Regions from separate parts of the Micromonospora sp. NPDC050417 genome, predicted to be linked through region 1. Evidence: riboswitches for the same ligand, from Rfam matches in the RefSeq annotation. Region 1 holds a riboswitch; each other region holds the start of a gene.

Region 1 (5,159 bases):
TGACAGCTACGGTCACTCCACGTACTCCTCCAGCAGCGCCGGGGTGAGCCCGGAACGGTGGATCGCCTTCAGCGCCGCCAGGAGATCGTCCATGAGCGCCGGTCGGAAGTGCATCAGCAGCACCTCGCCGGGCTTCACCACCTTCGTCGGGGTCTGGTAGCGCACGATCCCCTCGTTGACGGTCTCGGTCCAGTGGAAGACCGCCTTCATGCCGCAGTCGTGCGCGGCTTTCAACGTGGTCGCGTCACGGTTGCCGAACGGCGGGCGGAACAGGACCGGCCGTCTGCCGAACAGTTGCTCCAGCTTGTCCGCCGCCCCGCAGATCTCGTGTTTCTGGAAGGCGTACGACCTGCCCTTCAGTGACGTATGGGTGATGGTGTGGTTTTCCACCACCCCGCCCGCCGACTCGATCTGCTTGAAGTAGGGCGTGTGTTCGGCCGCTGCCGGCGAGTTCAGGAACATCGTGACCGGGATGTGCGCCTCCCGGATGAAATCGATGACCGCTGGTGGACGGGCCATCCCGCCGTCATCGATGGTGATGAAGGCAACCTTCTGGTCGGTCGGCACCCGGAACCAGAACGGGGCCGAACCGTCCTTGGGCAGTTGCACCCGCTGCGGTGGCGGCGCCTCGGGGAAGTCCGGCACCTGGGCGAGATACCAGGCCAAGCTCTTCGGCGCGGGTGTGCCCGCCCCCGACAGCGAAGCCGACGGTGTTGCTGACGGCGTTGCCGGTGCGCCGACCGAGGGCGGGGCGGACGGGCTCGGTCGGCCTGCGGTGGTCGGAGCCGCGTCGAACGTGGGGTGGGCGCCGGCACCAGAGGCGCTCAACGTCAGCAGGGCCAAAAGCGGGAGTACGGAAAGGATGCGACGGGTGGGGGTGGATGTCACGCCGGGACTGTAGCCACCAAACGTGAGGAACCTGTCAGCCCGTGAGGTTGGACGAGGGAGTGCATGATCCATGCGCCGCTGGCTGTTCTGCGGACCGCCGCCAGAACAGCCAGCGGCGCAATGATCATGGCTAGGTGTTCTTGAGGAGGTGTCGTGGTCTTCGAAGAGCGAGCGCATAGCCCGCTCCAGTCCTGGTCAGGAGGGGCGGTGACCAGACGCCCAGCGGTCCTGGTGGATCACCGACGACACCGGGCGTCGCTGGCGCCAGCCGTGCCGCTCCAGGTCCGGCGTCTGCTCCAGATGGGTGACCGGGCCGAGGCAGAGCCACGCCACCGGACGGATGGTGGCCGGGATGCCGAGCAGGTCGCGCAAAAACGGCTCCCGGTAGAACGAGACCCAGCCGACCCCGACCTGCTCGGCGGTCGCAGCCAGCCAGAGGTTCTGGATCGCCAGACAGACCGAGTAGAGGCCGGCGTCGGCGATCGCGTGGCGGCCCAGCACCGCCGGCCCACCCCGTTCCGGGTCGTACGTCACCACGACCGACAACGTCGACTCGCGTACGCCATCGATTTTGATTCGGGCGAACCGTTCCGCCGCCGCACCGTCGAGAGTGGCCGCGAAGGTGTCCCGTTCCCGCTCCACGTGCCGGTGGAACTCCTCCCGCAGCTCCCGATCGCGGACCAGGATGAAATCCCACGGCTGGGAGAGACCGACGCTCGGCGCGGCGTGCGCCGCCGTCAGGATTCGGTCCAGCGTCTCGTCGGGGATCGGCGCGCCGGTGAACTGGGCACGTACGTCCCGGCGACGGTGGATGGTTTCGTAAAGTCCGGTGTTCAAGGCAGGCTCCCGCTGCGCTCGCGCCCCTGACGGGGCCGGTGACGCGAGGCCGGTCTTCGGACTCCCGGATCTACGCTGGTCACCCGCCTTCCCAGCCCCTCAGGGGCCAGTGGCTGCGTCTGGTACGCGTGGGTGGCAGCTCCCCGGTCACCGCGGCGGGCCCGTGCCGGATTCACACCGGCTTCCCGATTCTCCCCGCTCGCGCGGGGCACCTCGCAACGTTTGTGCCACCGCGCACAATAGCGGCACCGGACGGGTGGACGGCCTCGGGACGGGGAGCCCGTCACCAGCGTCACGTTCTCCTCGCCGTCCACCAAACTTCGCCCCGATCGTCGGCCACTCGCCTTACCGTGGAGGCTCGGGAGGTGCGATGGCGACGGTGGCGGTGACCCGGGTGGTGGACGCGTCAGCGGACGAGTTGTGGCGGGTCTTCACCGACCTGCCCGGCCGGGGCGGCTGGCTCTCCACGGTCACCGGGATCGACGTGCTCACCCCAGGCCCACTCCGGGTGGGCAGCACCTGGCGGGAGGGGCACCGGCTGCCGGACGGGACCGAACTGGCCGAGGAGTTCCAGGTCGAGGAAGCGGTCCCGCCCCACCGGCTCACCGTCACCTCCGCCGGCATCGGCGTCGAGTACCGGACCGCGTACACCTTCACCCCGATCGAAGGACGGCGGCGTCGACGTACCGGCCGGACGGCGGTCAGCGTGGTGCAGGAAGGGACGGTCACCACCCCGCACGGGCGGCTGCTGGCGCTGGTCTTCGGTGGGCTGGCCGCCCGTACCGTCGAGGGCGTGTTGCGTCGCGACCTCGCCGACCTGGCCGCGGCGGTCACCGCCGATGGCCGGGAGCGCCGGGGCGGCCCGGCCGCTGCCGCCTGACCTGCCGGATTTCGGTCCGCGCAGGCTCGGTAGGGTCGCGGGCGGAGGTGCTCGATGCGATCTCGCAGCGGTGGGCTGTTACGGCGCAGGCCGGCCGCCGCCGTGATCGCGGCGGCGCTGGTCGTCGCGGCGGTCGCCGTGATCGTGTACCGCGTCCTCTCGCCCGCCGAGGTGCTCACCCCCGCTCGCACCGGCTACCCTGCCCCGGTCAGCGCGGCAACCGGGGTCGTCGGCACGCTCGCCTCGGCCCCGCTGATCGTGGACGGCCGGCTGCGGATCTATGCCACCGACCGCCAGGTCCGGGCCGACCAGCCGGTCGACGCCCGGACCCGACGAACCCCGTACTGGTCGTACCGGCGTTGGCCGGCGGAGCTGATCGGCATCGTGGCCAGTGGCACCACCGTGGTCAGCCGCTGGTCGGACGGGGACCTGGTCGCGCAGGATGCCCGTACCGGCCGGATCAGGTGGCGGGCCGACGGCCCTCCGCCGGGACACGGGTACGACGGGCGCCGCACCGGGGCCAGCGTCAACTACACCCCCGCCGGCCTGATCCTGGCGACCGGACGCAGCGGTCGGACGGTGCTGGTGGTGATCGGCGGTTCCGGGCTGCGTGGTCTGGACCTGGCCGACGGCGAGCAGTTGTGGCGGGTCGACATCGACGGCGCCTGTCGGGCCGGTGCACTCACCACCACCGCCGGCCAACTCGCCACGGTCGACGCCTGCGCGGCTCCGCAGACGGTGGAGTTCCACGACGTGGAGACCGGTGACCTGGTCCGGCGGTGGCGACCTGAGGATGCCGGCTCGGAGTTGGGGTTGGTGCCGCTCGGCTGCGGCAACGGCGAGTCGAACTGCCCGGGAATGCGTACCACCAGCGCCGGGACCAGCCGGGGTTGGCTGGTGGACGGGGACGAGCCGGTGCCGGTTCCGGTGCTGGACCCGACGGATGTGGTGCTCGACGGCGACGTGGCGCTGACCCCGAGCGGGCGGGAGCTGGTGGCCCGTTCCGTACGCGACGGCACCGAGTTGTGGCGGCGTACCGGCCCCGAGATGGCCCGGATCGTGGCCGTGCAGCCGGGGCGGTTGCACCTGCTCACCGACGCGCACGAGTTGATCACGCTCAACTCGATGACCGGTGCGCAACGGTCGAGCTTCCCCCTCGTCGCCGGTGACGAGGTCGTGCCGTGGCGGACCGGATTCGTGTACGCGGCCGACGGTTTCGTGGCGGTGGAACGGCTGGCGGCGGCGGCCCCGCCGGACGCGGCCGACCCACAGTTCTACGCGGCTCCGCAGCCGGTCATCCTCGCCGCCACCTGAGCCCCCTTACCGCTGGCGGGCGGGGGTCGGGAGGTGATTGACCAGAAACCACCGGGTCGATCAGTAGCGCCCGCAATCCGCACTTATCAGGGCATAAGTAGAAGTATCTTCACGTAGCGACTGACTCCACCGTTCGACGTTCAGCGAAAGTGGGGAAGATTCATGCATCGCGTACGTGCCTGGGCGATCCTCGTGCCAGCCTGGTCGATGACGCTGGCGCTGATCTGCCTCGTAGCCCCGCCCGCACCGGTCGGCGCCGACCCCGGTGACTCCGAGAACGCCGTCGGAATCCAGTTGATGGAGACGCCGCTCGACCGCAAGGACGACCCACGGGCCCGGACCGCCATTGTCGACCACCTGCCGGCCGGCGGTGAGATCCAGCGAAAGCTCAAGGTCAGCAATCGGACGGACCGCCGGCAACGGGTCCAGCTCTACGCCGGAGCCGCGACCGTCGAAGGCGAGCGGTTCCGGTCCGGCGACGGACGGGCCGTCAACGAGCTTGCCTCATGGATCTCTCTCGACACGGACGAGATCGACATGGCCGTCGGCAGGACCGTCGAGGTGATCGCCACCGTGAAGGTGCCGGGCAACGCCTCGGCCGGTGAGCGGTACGCGGTCATCTGGGCATCGGCCACCTCCGCCCCGGAGCCGGGCAGCCTGGTGACCGAGGTGCACCGGGCCGGTGTCCGGCTCTACCTTGGCGTCGGCACCGGTGGCGAACCACCGTCCTCCTTCGACATCGACGAATTCGTCCCCGGACGGGCTCCCGGCGGTCAGCCCTCCCTCACCGTGCGGGTACGCAACACCGGTGGCCGCGCACTCGACATGACCGGCAAGGTGTCGTTCGTCGGCGGGCCGGGCACAGCGGCCGGCCCGTTCGACGTGGTAGACGGCACCACACTCGCCCCCGGCGAATCAGGGTCGGTGCAGGTCGCACTCCCGCCCGACCTGCCGGGCGGGACGCGTCAGGCGGAGGTGGCACTCGCCAGCGGCCTGGTACGGCGTACCGCCGCGGCCGAGGTGGCCTTCCCAGCGCCGGACGTGCCCAGGTCCCCGGGTTCCCTGATCCGCAACCCGACCGTGTGGTTCAGCGGCTCGCTCGCCGTCGGCGTGGTGGTCCTCCTGTCCGGCCTGGCGCTGGTGTTCCGGTCACGCCGTCGTCGTCAACTCGCCACCGACCGGGAGAGCTGACCGGCGCCACCCGGGTTCCGGGTCACTCATCCCGACACGGCGGTACGGC
Region 2 (5,159 bases), on a different contig from region 1:
TGTGCGTCAGGATCGTGGACGGAAGCGGGTGGGGCTACTGGCAGGCCTCGCAGGACTCCGGGTTCTCCAGCGAGCAGGCGAGCGTCTCGGCGTCGACGGCCAGCACCGGCCTGTTGATCGCCACGGTGGCCTGCTGGATCCGGGTCGCCGGGCGGGAACGCAGGTAGTAGGTGGTCTTCAGCCCCGACTTCCACGCGTACAGATACATCGAGCTGAGCTTCCCGATGCTGGGGGCACTCATGAACAGGTTCAGTGACTGACTCTGGTCGATGAAGGGCGAGCGGGCGGCGGCGAGATCGATCAGCGCCCGCTGGGGCAGCTCCCAGGCCGTACGGAACAGCTCCCGTACCTCCGCCGGCAGTGCCGGGAGACCCTGGACCGAGCCCTCCGCGCGCTTGATCTCGGTACGGATCTCCTCGGTCCAGAGACCACGCGACTTGAGTTCCCGAACCAGGGCGGTGTTGATCTGGAGGAACTCGCCGGAGAGCGTCTCCCGCTTGAACAGGTTGGAGACCTGCGGCTCGATGCACTCGTAACACCCGGCGATCGAGGCGATCGTCGCCGTCGGGGCGATCGCCACCAGCAGTGAGTTACGCAGCCCGTGGGCGGCGATCCGCTCCCGCACCGTGGCCCAGCGCTCCGACTGCGACGGGGTGACCCCCCAGAGGTCAGGCTGGAGGTGGCCCCGCGCGGCCCGGGTCTGCGCGTACGCCGGATGCGGGCCGAACCGTACGGCCAATTCCGCCGAGGTCTCCAGGGCGGTCAGGTAGATCTCCTCCGAGATCCGGGTGGAGAGTTCCCGCGCCCGGTCGGAGTCGAACGGCATCCGGAGCGCGAAGAACACGTCCTGCAGGCCCATCAGGCCGAGCCCGACCGGCCGCCAGCGCGGGTTGCTCGCCGCCGCCTCGGCGCTCGGGTAGTAGTTGATGTCGATGACCCGGTCGAGGAAGAGCACCGCGGTACGCACCGTCTCGCGCAACCGCTCCCAGTCGAGGTCGTCGCCGGCCACGTGCGCCGCCAGGTTCACCGAGCCGAGGTTGCAGACCGCTGTCTCGCCGTCGCCCGAGACCTCGACGATCTCGGTGCAGAGATTGGAGAGGTGCACCACGTTGCCCGGTTCGGCGGTCTGGTTGCAGAGCCGGTTCGACGGGTCCTTGAACGTCATCCACCCGTTGCCGGTCTGCGCCAGGGTGCGCATCATCCGCCCGTACAGGTCACGGGCCTTGACCTGACGCACGAACCGGCCCGCCGCCTCCGCCGCCCGGTAGGCGGCGTCGAACTCGTCGCCCCACAGGTCCGGCAGCTCCGGCACCTCGGCCGGGTCGAACAGCGACCACACCTCGTCGGCTTCGACCCGACGCATGAACTCGTCCGGTATCCAGTTGGCCAGGTTCAGGTTGTGCGTACGCCGGGCGTCCTCACCGGTGTTGTCGCGAAGTTCGAGAAACTCCTCGACGTCCGGGTGCCACGGCTCCAGGTAGACGCAGGCCGCGCCCTTGCGTCGGCCACCCTGGTTGACCGCCGCCACGCTCGCGTCGAGGGTCCGCAACCACGGCACGATCCCGTTGGAGAGGCCGTTCGTGCCCCGGATCAGCGCGCCCCGGGAACGTACCCGGGACCAGGCGATGCCGATGCCGCCGGCGAACTTCGACAGCTTCGCGACCTGGGCGTACCGGTCGTAGATCGAGTCGAGTTCGTCGCGGGGCGAGTCGACCAGGAAGCAGGAGGACATCTGGGTGTGCGCGGTGCCGGAGTTGAAGAGGGTGGGGGAGCTGGGCAGGTAGGCCAGCGACGACATCAGCCGGTAGAAACCGATCGCCTCGGCCGGGGTCTCGGAGAGTCCGCAGGCGACCCGCAACAGCCAGTACTGCGGGGTCTCCACGGTCAGCCGGGTCACCGGGTGGCGCAGCAGGTAGCGGTCATAGACCGTACGCAGTCCGAAGTACTCGAACCGCAGGTCGGCCGTGGGATCGATCGCGTCGTCGAGTTTCCGGGCGTTGACCGACACGAACCGCGCCGTCTCGTCGCCGATCAGCCCCTGCTCGTGACCGAGCCGGATCGCCTGGCTGAACGAGGCGATGCCCTGGTCGCGTACCTCCTTGTCGACGTACCCGGCGAGCAGCCGGGCGGCGAGTCGGGAGTACTGCGGCTCCTCACCGGTCATCTCGGCGGCGGTCTGGATCGACAGCCGGTCCAGTTCGGCCGTGGTCGCCCCGTCGTAGAGGCCGCTGATCGTCTTCGTGGCCACCCGCAGCGGGTCGATCTCGGTCAGATCGTCCGCCCACCGCGCCACCGCCCGGACGATCTTCTGTACGTCGACCGGCTCGGTCGCACCGTTGCGCTTACGGACGTGCATCTGCGTACGGCGTTGACCCGGTGCGAGTGGGTTTCCCTCGCCCGTCACCATCTCCGTGACCGTCACCTGTCACTCCTCGTGCTCGTCGTCGACGAGGTCCGAGCGCGCAGGCAGGCGGAGACGCGCAGCCCAGGGGGTCGCGTCGCAGCCGTCGACCGTCCCGCGCGGTCTCGGACCGCCGCGCTCGGTTCGCCGGGCGCGGCGCTACTGGCAGGTCTTCGGACTCGCGGGCGCGGCCACGGAAACCCGTGTCCTCCTACTGGCCGTCGCTTCCCAGGAGGTGACCGGCGGGTGCCGGTGCTCCCAGTGCTCTGTGACGGCGGTCGTTCCCACTCACCGCTGCGGGGCAGTCCCGGATTCACACCGGGTTCCCTGTTGCCTCAGCCGGCTGGATGTCCGGCTGAACCAGTTGCGTCACGAACTATATATGGGGCGGTAGGGATAAACGAACACCAGATGTCGTGTCGCGTTCGTGTCCTGGTGGGATCGCCCCCGGCCCACCGGATACCGACCGCACGGCCGAGGTGCACCGCACGGCGAGAGGCCCATCGCTGACAGCTCGGCACAAGGTGACTCTCCGGCCACTTCAGGTGAGAAGACCGACGCATAACCATGGAGGCGTGTCGGGTTGGGCGCCGGGCGTACGTTTCGGTCGAGCACGACCACGAAGCAGTGGGCGTGCCCGCCTGCCCCGAGGGATGCCTAAGGTGGGCCGGATGAGAGACGAGACGAAGTTCGCGTTGATCGGGTTCGGCTGGCGGGCGCAGGCGTTCTGGCGGTTGTCCGCCGCGTTGCCCGACGTGACCTGCGTCGGGGCTGTGGTTCCCACACCCCGGACACTGCCGGTGCCGTACTTCGGTTCGCTCGCCGACTGCCTGGCGACCGCCCGCCCGGACTTCCTGGTGACCGCCCTGCCCCGAGCGGTGAACGCGGACGTGGTCACGGCGGCGGTGGCGAGTGGCGTGCCAGTGCTGACCGAGACCCCGCCCGCGTCCGATGTCGCCGGACTGCGTCGGCTCTGGGACGAGGTCGGCGAATCCGGCCTGGTCCAGGTCGCCGAACAGTATCTGCTGATGCCCGCACACGCCGCCCGCGCGGCGGCGGTCCGCTCCGGGATCATCGGTACGCCGACCCAGGTCCAGGTCTCCTCGACGCACCAGTACCACGCCGTCTCCCTCATCCGTGGCCTGCTCGGCGTCAGTCACGACCCGGCCACCATCCGGGCGAGTCGGACCACCGCACCGCTGCTCGACCCGCAGACCCGCCAGGGCTGGACCGACGACCCGACACCGAAGCCCGCCACCACCACCATCGCCACCCTGGACTTCGGCGACGGCCGCTCCGGGCTCTACGACTTCACCGACAACCAGTCACGCAACCAACTACGGTTCCGGCGACTCCTCGTCCGGGGCACCCACGGGGAGCTACGCGACGACGAGATCGTCCACCTGGCCGCACCCCGGGCGATCGTGCGCACACCCCTGGTACGGCGGCAGACCGGTCACGACCTGGACCTTGACGGCTTCGACACCGAGACCATCACCCTTGGTTCCGAAGTCCTCTACCGCAATCCCTATCCGGGCCTGCGCTGGAACGACGACGAGATCGCCACCGCGACCCTGCTCCAGGCCATGGCCGCATGGGTACGCGGTGAAGGCCCGCCGCCGTACCCACTGGCCGACGGGGCACAGGACCACCTGATCGGCCTGGCGGTCGAAGAGGCCGCCGACACCGACCGTACGGTCACCACGACCACCGAGGCGTGGGCGCTCGGCTGAGCTGTCGCACCAACCGAAGAGCGGTCAGGCGAACCGGTAGCCGGTCAGGTACTCCGGCACCGCGATCCTGGTCCCGGGGGCGCCGGATCGACTCAGCGTACGGCGGTGGCCATCCGACGTACCGCTTCGGTGATGATCTCGGGGGAGGTGGCGAGGTTGAACCGGACGTGGCCGGTGCCACCGGTGCCGAAGTCGGGTCCGGGCACGAACGCCACCCGGCCACGTGCCAGGAACACCTCCGCCGGGTCGGCGGGCAGATCCAGGGCGCGACAGTCCAGCCAGGCCAGGTAGGTGCCGTCCGGCGGTCGGTACCGGACCAGTGGAAGCTCCTCGGCGAGCAGTTCGCCGAGGAGCTTCCGGTTGTCGTCGAGGCCCGCCAGCAGGTTGTCCAGCCAGGAGCCGCCGAGTCGTAGCGCCGCGCTGTGGGCGATGACGCCGAGGTGGCTGGGGCCGTCGCCGACCTCCGGTGGCATCCGTGCCAGGTCGACCGCCGCTTCCGGTCCGGCTACCGCCACCGCAGCCTTGAGTCCGGCCAGATTCCATGCCTTCGACGCCGAGAGCAGCGCGAAGGCGTTCGCCGCGGCGGGCAGCGACAGGTACGGAACGAAGGTCGCGCCCGCGTACACCAGCGGCGCGTGGATCTCGTCCGCCACGACCCGTACGCCGTGTCGCTCGGCCAACTCGGCGACCGTGGTCAACTCCTCACGGGTGTGCACCGTCCCGGTCGGGTTGTGTGGGTTGCAGAGCAGGTAGGCGGCGCGCCGCCCGCCGACCACGGCTTCGGCGAACGCCCGGTCCAGGGCATCCGGGTCGAGCCGGTGCCGCACGTTCAGCGGGGCCTCGACGATCCGCCGGTCGAGGCTGCGCAGGAACTGGTAGAAGGGCGGGTAGACCGGGGGGTTGACCACCACGGCGTCGCCGGGACCGGTGACCAGTTTGAGCACTTCGACGATACCCATCATCACGTCCGGTACGACCGTGGTGTGCGCGATCTCGGGCGTCCAGCCCCACCGTTCGGTGGCGAA
Region 3 (5,159 bases), on a different contig from region 1:
TCGGCCCGAGCAGCCCGACCAGGGTGCCGGCCGGTACCGAGAAGGAGACCTCTTCGATGATCCTGGCCGTCTGCACGGCGTAGCTGATGTCGGTGACCTTAAGCATCAGGCGTGCCCACCCTGCGCCGCAGGAGCAGTACGAACGCGGGCACGCCGAGCATGGCGGTCAGGACGCCGACCGGAAGTTCCCGAGGTTCGAACAGGGTGCGGGCTGCGGTGTCGACCCAGATTACGAAGATCGCTCCGGTCAGGACCACAACCGGTAGGTGTCGGCGGTGGTCGGGGCCGGTGAGCAGGCGGGTGGCGTGCGGCAGGATCAGTCCGACAAATCCGATCGCGCCGCTCACCGCGACCAGGGTCGCGGTGAGCAGGGCCGCGGCGCCGAGGAGCAGCCACCGGATACGGGCGACGTTGACTCCGAGCGTGGCCGCCGCGTCGTCGCCGAAGGCGAACGCGTTCAACGTGCGGGCATGTCCCAGCAGTATGGCCAGCACGACCCCCAGGACGGTTGCCGCGGAGCCGAGGTCGGCCCAGTTGGCCCGGCCCAGTGATCCGGACAGCCAGAACGTGATCTGCTGGGTGGCGTGCGGGTCGGCCACCCAGATGATGACGAATGAGGTGACGGCGGCGCAGAGCTGACTGACCGCCACCCCGGTGAGGATCATGCGGGTGGGTGCGAGTCGGGCTCCCCGGCTGCTCGCGCTCGCGATGACGAGGGCGAACGCCGCGAGTGCTCCGACGAACGCGCCGCTGGTCAGCGACCAGACCGTCGAGCCGACGCCAGCCACGATGATCAGGACCGCGCCGAGGGAGGCGCCGGAGGAGATACCGAGCAGGTACGGGTCGGCCAGCGCGTTGCGGGTGACGGTCTGCATGACGGCTCCGACGGCGGCGAGTCCTGCTCCGACGGCGGCGGCGAGGAGGACCCGGGGTAGGCGAATCTGCCAGACGATGTGGTCCCGCAGGAGCGGCACGTCGGAGCGCAGCACGCCCACGTGGTCACCGATGACGGTCCACACGGTGCCGAGCGAGAGGTCGGCGGGTCCCACGGTCACCGCAGCCCCGATCGACAGGACGAGTATCCCGGTCAGCGTGATGACCAGCACCGTAACGCCCGGGCGTGGCGCCGCCGTTGCTGGCGGCACCACGCGTCGGTCGGTACGGTGCGTGCTTCCGGCGGTCAGCGTGGTGTCCGGGTTGGCAGCGCGGCGAGCCCCTGCGCCAGGTGCTCGATGCCGAGCACGTTCCGGACCCCGGCGGTCGTCTCGGAGAACGGGATCACGACGAACCGTTTGCCGGTCACGGCCGGCAGGTCCCGCAGAGTGGCGTTGCCGGTGAGGAAGCTCTGTTTGGCGGCGGCCCGGTCCCACTCCGCGTCCACCAGGACGATGACGTCCGGGTCGCGTTCGACAACCTTTTCCCAGCTGGTGTCGCCCCAGCTACCGGGCAGGTCGGTGAACGCGTTGCCGACCCCCACCGCTGACATGAGCATTTGTGGCCCACCGCAGCAGGAGCCCACGCTCGGCGCGTCGGTCCCGCTGTCCCACCAGAGCACCGAGATGTCCTTCGCGTCCTTGACACTCGACGCGGCGGCGGCGATCCGCGTCCTCTGCGCGTCGATGAGGGAGGTGCCCCGCTCTGGTACCCCGAAGATCGCGGCGATGTCCCGGATCTCCCCGTACACGTCGTCGATGGTGAGCGGCGACGGGCGAGTTTCCTTCGGGCAGCCGGCGGGCGAGAGGTACGTACCGACGTTCAGGCTGGTGTAGGTGTCCCGCTCGCCGATCCCCTCGTCACTGAACGCGCTCGCGAACGAGGCGTAGACGAAGTCCGGAGCAGCCTCGATCAGCTTCTCCTTCGACGGGTACTCCTTCGCCAGCACGGGGATCTTCTGGTACGCGGCGGCGTACTCGGGCAGGATCGCGTCGTCGAGGTACGCGGTGCCGATCATCCGGTCCTGCAGACCCAGCGCGAGCATGATCTCAGTGGCCGCCTGGTTCATCGTCACCACCCGCGATGGCGGCTGGGCGAACTGCACCGGCACACCACAGTTGGTGAGCGTGACCGTCGTGGCCGACGGTGTCCCGGACGGTGCGCCCTGGTCCGAGGCGCAGCCGGCGACCGACACAGCGAAGATCATCATGATGGACAGCGGCGCGACAACGCGCCAGGACATACGGGGCCGCATTGCGCGCATGCGCATCAGGGACCGCCTTCCAGCACCTCGTGGACGGGTCGTTACGTGCCGTGGCCGGTCTCCTGGCTGTCGGGAAACGCGTCTCCGACCGGCCTTCCCAGGCTGATGCCCAGTGACCTCGTACGACGAGGGCCAGAGACTTCCCGATAACAGTGGCGAGGGCCGCACCGGTCTCACACCGGTTTCCCGAGCACCACGGCGGCGCTACTCTAGCGCCCCGGTCGCCGCACGCAATATGACGCACCACACCATGCTCAAGCCTCTGTTGTCGCCGGGGTCGGGTAGATCAACTTATCGACGTGTCCGTCGACCAGCCCTCGGTTCGCGTCATTCCCCGACACCTCCGCGACCCGGGACCAACCCGTCCGTCAGCAGTTGTGCGCCAGGGCACGCGCCCAAGCGCGGCGCCGTCCCGCGCAGCCTTGCCACCGAGCACGTGATCCGGGTGGTCAGGGAGAGCGTCGCTCTCACAGGTCCGGTGGCTCCGCTGCCGCCATGGCTTTCCAGCGCGCCTCCGCGTATCGTCCCGATGTATCGCAACGATACATCGGACAGTGGGCTCGACCGAACGAGGGAGCGGCGATGAGGCGGGTCGATTACGACACGGAGCTGTACCAGAACTACTCCCGCGGCCGTGCGCTCACCGAGCACCAACTGGAGGCATGGACAAGCGCCTTTGCCGCCGCGCTACCCGACCGGCGCCCGCTGGTGGGGCTGGACGTCGGGTCGGGGACCGGCAGGTTCACCCCCGCGCTGGCGCGAGCGTTCGGGCCGGTGACCGGGGTCGAGCCGTCGGTCCGCATGCGCGAGCAGGCGCAGGAGCAGGAGCAGCATCCGGGCGTGCGGTACGTGGCAGGCTCCGCCGAGGACATGCCAGTTCCCTCGGGTAGCGCCGACTACGCGCTCATGTTCCTGTCCTGGCACCATGTCCAGGACAAGCCCCGAGCGGTCAGGGAACTGGCCAGGGTGGTCAAGCCGGCCGGGAGGCTGCTACTGCGCGCGAATTTCAGCGACCACCATCCCGAGCCGTGGTGGCTGGACCACTTCCCTCGCGGCCTTGAGGTGGACACCGCCCTGTTCCAGCCGCTGCACGAGGTCATCGCGATGTTCACGGAGGCCGGTTGGCGTGTCGCCGAATTCGGCCTGGTTACCCATTTGTCCGACGGCACTCGCGCCGACATGCTCGAACGGCTGCGTTTGCGTACCCTCTCGTTCTTCGCCCAGCTCAGCGCCGATGAGGTGGAGGCCGGCCTGCGCAGCATCGAGGAGGCCGTGTCCGGCGATCCCGACGCCCCATCGCCCGCGCTCTCCGAGCCGCTGCTCACCCTCGAACGACGCTAGCCAGGTCAGAGCCAGCTTCCTGCAGGTCGAGGACGCGGGCTCTGACTCGTCGGGTGGGCATGATCGGGCACACGGCGCGTCACGGTGTGGCGTCTCGCGGCAACGGGTGGTCGCGGCCCACGTCACCACGCTAGCCAATGCGACCCTCTGCCTGCCCGTGCAGGTTCCAGTAATAGGTGCGCAGAATGTCCCCGTCGGGAGTCAGTCGTTGGGATCCGGCTCTCCACCCCAGCCGTTCGTAGAAACCGGCTGCTCCTAACGGCCCCACCGACGTCTGCAACTCGGCCCACGTCGCGCCGACGGTCCGGACGTGGTCGATGAAATGGGCTACCAGCCGCTCACCGATTCCGCTCTTGCGCCAGCCCGGGTGCACCGCCAGCGCGGTGACGACGGCGACCTGCGGAGAGGCGAACGACTCGGGTTCTGCTTGCTCTGCCTGGCGGTGGAGCAAGCGGCGTGCCCACGGGCGGAACCGCGATCGCAGCAGGCGGGCCGCAACGCGAGGCCGGGCAAACAGCGCGACGCATCCCGCGCCCGCGAGGGACGCCATCGTGCGCCGGTCCGCCGTCAGCGCGGTCGCGTGCGCGACCTGGTCGCTGGTGCCCAACAGGAATCCGACAACCTCGTCCGGGGCAGCCGCCGGGTCAATGACGACGTAGCCGACGCCGTGCCCCGAGTCGAGGAACGTGCGTTGCCAGCGACGGACAAAGCGGGCACCGAGCGACGGGAAGACCCCGAACGGTAGGAGACCAACGTGGGCACGGGACGTGGCTGGAAGGTCTTCGTCCGTCATCGGCCGCAGGACGAGCTGGCCGCGAGCTGGATCGGTTGCCGCAGATTCGGAGATCGGCAGTGATGCCGTGGTGCTGACGTCGGGACTGCTCTTGATCCTGCGGAGGAAGCGCATAACCTCGACAACCTCGATGTCAGGGCGGAGATTCGACCCGCCGCAGGTCACCCACCTCGTCTTGCTGGTACATCTCCCCGGCCCTGGGGCTTTCCCTTGAGGCACCCCGCATGCCACCACCACCGTCCTGCCTCCACGTCGGCGCAGCACGTCGGCGCCAGCGTCCGCGTACCCGCGTCCCCTGGTGTTATGCATGCTGTGAAAGCTGGCAGAGCGGCTGAACTGGTTGATCGACCTGGGCTGCCTGTACCACCAGGTCCGACAGGCTGGTCAGTACGACGCGAATCAACCCGAAAGTCATCTGATTCCGTGGACCGGACTGCTCCTATCCCGTCTCTTCCTCGTCGGAGAGACCGTGACCGACGAGGACGGCCGCCCGTGGCGGCTCGGGACGCACCAGCCGGCGACCGACAAGAAAGTCCCATGCCTGCTGGACGACCGACGGCGGCATGGCGGGGAGGGCGAGCTCCGCAGCCGAGAGCCCGCGCGGCACGGTGAACAACTGGAGCAGGGGCACCAGGACGTCCGGAATGAGATATAGCCGGCCGTCGACCCGCCGGAAGGCGAACCGGCCGGGTCGGTCGGAGTTGGTGCGGCTGTACCAGTAGTGGTAGCGGTACTCCTCCATCACGTCGGATTCGGGGCGGCGGATCACCGTGCCGTTGAGGACGTAGCGCGCCTCGCGGTCCGGCTGCACGGGGCCCACCACCCTCA
Region 4 (5,159 bases), on a different contig from region 1:
GCCCGGCGGCGGGTCGAGTCGGCCTTCCTCGCGGGCGAGATCGACCTGCTCTACCTGGCACCGGAGGCGCTGGGCTCCGGCGCGACCATCAGTCTGCTGGACCGGGGCACGATCGCCCTCTTCGCCATCGACGAGGCGCACTGCGTGGCCCAGTGGGGGCACGACTTCCGCCCCGACTACCTCGCCCTGTCGATGCTGCACGAGCGGTGGCCGGACGTACCCCGGATCGCCCTGACCGCCACCGCGACCCCGGCGACGCACGCCGAGATCGCGGCCCGGCTCAACCTGCGCGACGCCCGCCACTTCGTGGCGAACTTCGACCGGCCGAACATCCAGTACCGGATCGTGGCGAAGCAGGAGCCGCGCCGGCAACTGCTCGACCTGCTGCGCAACGAGCACCCCGGGGACGCCGGCATCGTCTACTGCCTCTCCCGCGCGTCGGTGGAGAAGATCGCCGAGTTCCTGGTCTCCAACGGCATCAACGCGCTGCCGTACCACGCGGGGCTGGACCCGTCGACCCGGGCCGCGAACCAGAAACGCTTCCTGCGCGAGGACGGCCTGGTGATGGTCGCCACGATCGCGTTCGGCATGGGGATCGACAAGCCGGACGTACGCTTCGTCGCCCATCTCGACCTGCCGAAGTCGGTCGAGGGCTACTACCAGGAGACCGGTCGGGCCGGCCGGGACGGGCTGCCCTCCACCGCCTGGCTCGCGTACGGGCTCCAGGACGTGGTGCAGCAGCGCAAGATGATCGACAGTTCGGAGGGAGACCTGACGCACCGTCGGATGCTCGCCGGACACCTCGACGCGATGCTGGCCCTCTGCGAGACGGTCGAGTGCCGACGGGTCGGGCTGCTCGCCTACTTCGGCCAGCGCAGCGACCCGTGCGGCAACTGCGACACCTGCCTCACCCCGCCGCAGTCCTGGGACGCGACGATCCCGGCACAGAAGCTGCTCTCCACGGTGCTGCGCCTGCACCGTGAACGGAACCAGAGGTTCGGCGCCGGGCAGTCGATCGACATCCTGCTCGGCAGGAAGACGGAGAAGGTCGTCCAGTACGGCCACGACTCGCTCACCGTCTTCGGTATCGGCGGTGAACTGCGCGAGGCCGAGTGGCGCGGGGTGGTCCGCCAGCTCCTCGCCCAGGGCCTGCTCGCGGTGCAGGGCGAGTACGGCACCCTGGTCCTCACGGAGACCAGCGCGGAGGTGCTGGGCCGGCAACGGACGGTGATGATGCGACGCGAGCCGGAGCGGACGTCCACCTCCCGTGCCGCCAAGTCGCGCGGCGCGACCGCGACGGTCGAACTGCCGCCCGGTGCCGAGCCGGTGTTCGAGCGGCTCCGGGCCTGGCGGGCGGCGACCGCGAAGGAACAGGGCGTCCCGGCGTACGTGATCTTCCACGATGCGACACTGCGCCAGATCGCGACCGAGGTCCCGTCGTCCCTGGCCACGCTGGGCGGGGTCAGCGGCGTTGGTGAGAACAAGCTGGCGAAGTACGGCCAGCAGATCCTGGACACCCTGGCCAACGACTGACCGGCTCAGCCCAACGGCTCCCCCGACCGGCGCAGGTTCCACCGCCCCGCCCCTCCCCCGAGCACGGTCGCGGTCAGCGGGGCGATGTCGATGCGCCAGAACGAGGCGGGGGTCGCCGCGATCGCGTTGACGACCAGGGCGCGGATCACCATCGGGTGGGTGACGGCGATGACCGTACGGGCGGTGCCGGGGAGTTCCCGTAACCAGGTCCCGGTCCGGGCGATCAGGTCGTCCAGACTCTCGCCGCCGTGGGGCGCGGCTGCCGGGTCGGTCAGCCAGGTCGCGACCGCGTCCGGCTCGTCGGCCGCCACCTCGTCGAGGGTACGCCCCGACCAGCGACCGAGATCCCCGTCACGCAACCCGTCGTCGGGGGTGGGAGTCAGCCCGAGCGCCGTGGCGGTCTGGGTGCAGCGCCGGGCGGGGGCGCAGCGCACCTCGTCGTAGCGGATCAGAGTCGCGGCGGCGGTGGTGGCGGCGGCGAGCCCGTGCTGGTCCAGCGGCTCGTCCAGGGGAAACGCCGCCCGGCGTACCGCCGGGGTGGACGCGTGGGAGACGAGGACCAGTCGGATCACCACCTGTGTCGACCTGCTTTCGATCCGGGTGCCGGCTCACGCCGGGGTGGTCGGTGCGCCGGGCACACGGGGCCGCAGTTGACACCCCTGCGCCGCCGCCCGTAGCGTCCCGAGCACAGCGTGACGGTGGGAGGAAGCCGGTGGGAACCCGGCACGGTCGCGCCACTGTAACCGGTCCGCCGATGTCGGCGGCTCCGGAAGTCAGACCCTCCACCGTCACGGACGCCGCTATGGGACGCGTGATCCCGAGGAGGTTTGCCATGGCAAACATATCCGTATCCGCACTGCCGACGCCGACCGCCGTACCGGCACCGACGCCGATCCCGCTCCGCCAGATCCTGCCCTGGGCGATCTTCGGTGCGGTGCTCGCCGTCGTGCTGCTCTACTTCGTCGGCGCGGAGCAGGGTGTGACCTCCGTCTTCTCCGGCGAGTCGGTGCACGAGTTCGTCCACGACGGACGCCACCTTCTCGGTTTCCCCTGCCACTAGTAGCGGGCGGACTCAGATGCTCTCCGCTCGTTCACTGCTGATTCGTGGGATGCTGGTCGGCCTGGCCGCCGGTGTCGCCGCCTACCTGTTCGCCACCCTCTTCGGTGAGGGCCCGGTCGGGCAGGCGATCGATTTCGAATCCGCGCAGGGTGCTGCCGCACACGCGGCGGCGCACGCGGCCGACGCCGGGGCACACACCGACGCGGCCGAGCCCGAGTTGGTCAGCCGTCTCGTGCAGAGCACGATCGGGCTGGCCACCGCCGCACTTGTGTACGGGGTGGCGCTCGGCGGCCTGTTCGCGCTCGCGTTCGCGATCGCGTACGGCCGGATCGGTCGGTTCACCCCGAGGGCGACCGCCGCCCTGGTCGCCCTCGGCGGCTTCGTGACGGTCGCTCTCGTCCCGTTCCTGAAGTACCCGGCGAACCCGCCGGCCACGGGTAACCCGGACACCCTCGACCAGCGGACCGTCCTGTACTTCCTGATGATCGTGATCGGGGTGGCTGCCGGGCTGCTCGCCCTGCACCTCGGCCGCTGGCTCCACCCCCGGTACGGGGCGTGGAACGCGACCCTGCTCGCGGTGGGGGCGTACGCGGTATTCATCACCGTCGTGCAGCTCTCGCTGCCGACGATCAACGAGGTGCCGGACGGCTTCCCCGCCCTGGTGCTGTGGGAGTTCCGGCTGGCGTCACTCGGCACCCAGTTCGTCACCTGGGCCACCCTCGGGTTGCTCTTCGGCGCGCTCACCGAACGCCGGGTCCGCGCCACCGCGACCCGACGGGCGGGCGAGACGGTCCCGGCCTGATCGCTTCGACATTCGACAGCACGGCCACCGCTCGGCGGGCTCCACGCCCGTCGGACGGTGGCCGTGGCAGTGTCCGGCGCCGCGTCGTTCAGCCCCGGCTGTGGACCGGGTTCGGCGTGTGCGGCAGCTTGCCGAGTTGGCGCCACTCGGTCTCGGCCACCTCGACCCCGTAGTGCTTCGCGGCGACCTTGATGTTGGCGAAAGCCTGCTCCCGCTCGGCGTCGGTAACGCCCTGTACCTGGTCAAACCGGGCCACCGCGTTACGTACGTGGGAGGCGTCGACTAGGGGTTCCTTGCGTTTTGTCGGGAACGCGAAGACCGTGTCTGGTAGTTCCCGCTTCTGCTTGCTACCGAGGGTGCCGTGCTCCTCGTGCGGCTTCCAGGTGGTTTTCATGCTGCTTCCCTACCCCGACCGGGGGCGGGATACACCGGTTCAGTGGCTGCGGTGGTCGCCGCCGTCGGCATCGGTGGGCAGCTTGCCGAGAACCTTGTCGATGATGTGGATCCGGGCGTTGACGGCACGGTAGTCGACACAGAGGGTGTCCGCCTGGCCGGCAACCCGGGCCATCGCGCCACTCGCGGTCACCTCGACCGGCGTGCCGTCCAGGGTGGTCACCTGGCCGGCGGCCACCAGGTCGGCCAGCGGGCGGGACCCGTCCACGATGTGCGCCTTGAGCAGTGCACGCAGGTCGTCCTTGCGCTCGATGAAGAGCTTGTCGAGGGTGTCCTCGGAGAACTTGCCGCCGAACGCGTCATCGGTCGGGGCGAGAATGGTCAGCCCCGTCATGCCGCGCAGTTCGGGCCCGAGTCCCGAGGCCCGCAGCGCCGCCTCGAAGCGGGTGAGGACGGGAATCCACTGCAACACCACGTCGACCGGCTCACCGGCGAGCGACGCCGGGTTCCCGGGATCGGTGCCGGCGGGCAGCACGTCGCAGAGTGGACCGGTCACGCCGGCGGGTCCCGCTACGGCCGGTGCGCCCCGGGCGGCGCCGCGTTCGCCGTGGTCGGGGTCGGCGCCCGTACAGGCGGTCGCGACGAGCGCCAGGAGCAGTGCCGCGACGGCGAGGCCCGGTGCCGTACGGGACCGGCGGGTGCCGGAGAGGGTCGACGGGTGGTACGGAGCGGATGGCTCGGACACGGTCTCAGCCCTTCGGATCCGGTCGTACCGGCGGACCGGGCTCGGGGCCCGGCCCGCCGGTACGAGGGTGCCGGTGGTGATCAGGTGCGTTACGGGTCCTGCCTGGTCAGAGCCCCGCGCACTGGCCCGATCGTGGGCCCTGCACGGTGTTGCGGAGGCCGAGGTTGATCGGCGCCGGACTGTTCCCGGCGCAGCTCAGCGGACCGCTGACGGTGTTCCCCGCGAGCAGGGGCAGGTCGGCGCCGGTGGCGTTGGCCGCCAGGGTGACCGGGCCGGAGACCGCGACGTCGACCAGGGCGACCGCACCGCTGGTCCCGGTGACCGACACCGGACCGCGTACCGTGCTGTCGGCCAGGAAGACCCCGGCGGCGCTGGCGGCGCTGACCGGGCCGCTGATGGTCGTGCCGGTGGCGATCAGGGTCGCACCCGGCCGGACCGTGATCGGACCGTTCACCGTGGCACCGGCGAGGCAGGTGACTCCGGAGACGACCAGCGGCCCGTTGTGCCGGTTCGGGCCGCTGGGGTAGACCCGCTCGGCACCGACGAGTTCCTCGGCGCCCTGGGCGTCGAGCAGCAGCGGGATCAGGCCACGCTCCGGCTGGGCCAGCGGTACGACGTACCCGTCG

The links. A riboswitch is a leader RNA that binds a small molecule or an ion and turns the genes downstream of it on or off. The one in region 1 is predicted to bind cobalamin.
Region 2: linked by a shared signal. The riboswitch ahead of ACIBF5_RS32455 (ribonucleoside-diphosphate reductase subunit alpha) and the one ahead of bluB (5,6-dimethylbenzimidazole synthase) in region 1 are both predicted to bind cobalamin.
Region 3: linked by a shared signal. The riboswitch ahead of ACIBF5_RS28645 (ABC transporter substrate-binding protein) and the one ahead of bluB (5,6-dimethylbenzimidazole synthase) in region 1 are both predicted to bind cobalamin.
Region 4: linked by a shared signal. The riboswitch ahead of ACIBF5_RS11270 (CbtB domain-containing protein) and the one ahead of bluB (5,6-dimethylbenzimidazole synthase) in region 1 are both predicted to bind cobalamin.

Annotation. Positions count from the first base shown of each region.
Region 1 is NZ_JBITIH010000002.1:542,818-547,976, forward strand. Features, by position in the region: gene ACIBF5_RS05090 (polysaccharide deacetylase family protein) at 13-888, opposite strand; gene bluB (5,6-dimethylbenzimidazole synthase) at 1,084-1,725, opposite strand; cobalamin riboswitch at 1,755-1,956, opposite strand; gene ACIBF5_RS05100 (SRPBCC domain-containing protein) at 2,096-2,605, shown strand; gene ACIBF5_RS05105 (PQQ-binding-like beta-propeller repeat protein) at 2,660-3,919, shown strand; gene ACIBF5_RS05110 (hypothetical protein) at 4,082-5,110, shown strand; gene ACIBF5_RS05115 (hypothetical protein) at 5,137-5,159, opposite strand, start outside.
Region 2 is NZ_JBITIH010000054.1:1,173-6,331, forward strand. Features, by position in the region: gene ACIBF5_RS32455 (ribonucleoside-diphosphate reductase subunit alpha) at 35-2,407, opposite strand; cobalamin riboswitch at 2,548-2,781, opposite strand; gene ACIBF5_RS32460 (Gfo/Idh/MocA family protein) at 3,073-4,134, shown strand; gene ACIBF5_RS32465 (MalY/PatB family protein) at 4,227-5,159, opposite strand, start outside.
Region 3 is NZ_JBITIH010000028.1:64,852-70,010, reverse strand. Features, by position in the region: gene ACIBF5_RS28655 (ABC transporter ATP-binding protein) at 1-106, opposite strand, end outside; gene ACIBF5_RS28650 (FecCD family ABC transporter permease) at 99-1,148, opposite strand; gene ACIBF5_RS28645 (ABC transporter substrate-binding protein) at 1,181-2,143, opposite strand; cobalamin riboswitch at 2,232-2,410, opposite strand; gene ACIBF5_RS28640 (class I SAM-dependent methyltransferase) at 2,780-3,538, shown strand; gene ACIBF5_RS28635 (GNAT family N-acetyltransferase) at 3,669-4,445, opposite strand; gene ACIBF5_RS28630 (B12-binding domain-containing radical SAM protein) at 4,771-5,159, opposite strand, start outside.
Region 4 is NZ_JBITIH010000007.1:9,678-14,836, reverse strand. Features, by position in the region: gene recQ (DNA helicase RecQ) at 1-1,533, shown strand, start outside; gene ACIBF5_RS11275 (histidine phosphatase family protein) at 1,539-2,108, opposite strand; adenosylcobalamin (AdoCbl) riboswitch at 2,225-2,326, shown strand; gene ACIBF5_RS11270 (CbtB domain-containing protein) at 2,366-2,593, shown strand; gene ACIBF5_RS11265 (CbtA family protein) at 2,610-3,395, shown strand; gene ACIBF5_RS11260 (DUF6582 domain-containing protein) at 3,484-3,789, opposite strand; gene ACIBF5_RS11255 (fasciclin domain-containing protein) at 3,829-4,533, opposite strand; gene ACIBF5_RS11250 (M14 family zinc carboxypeptidase) at 4,640-5,159, opposite strand, start outside.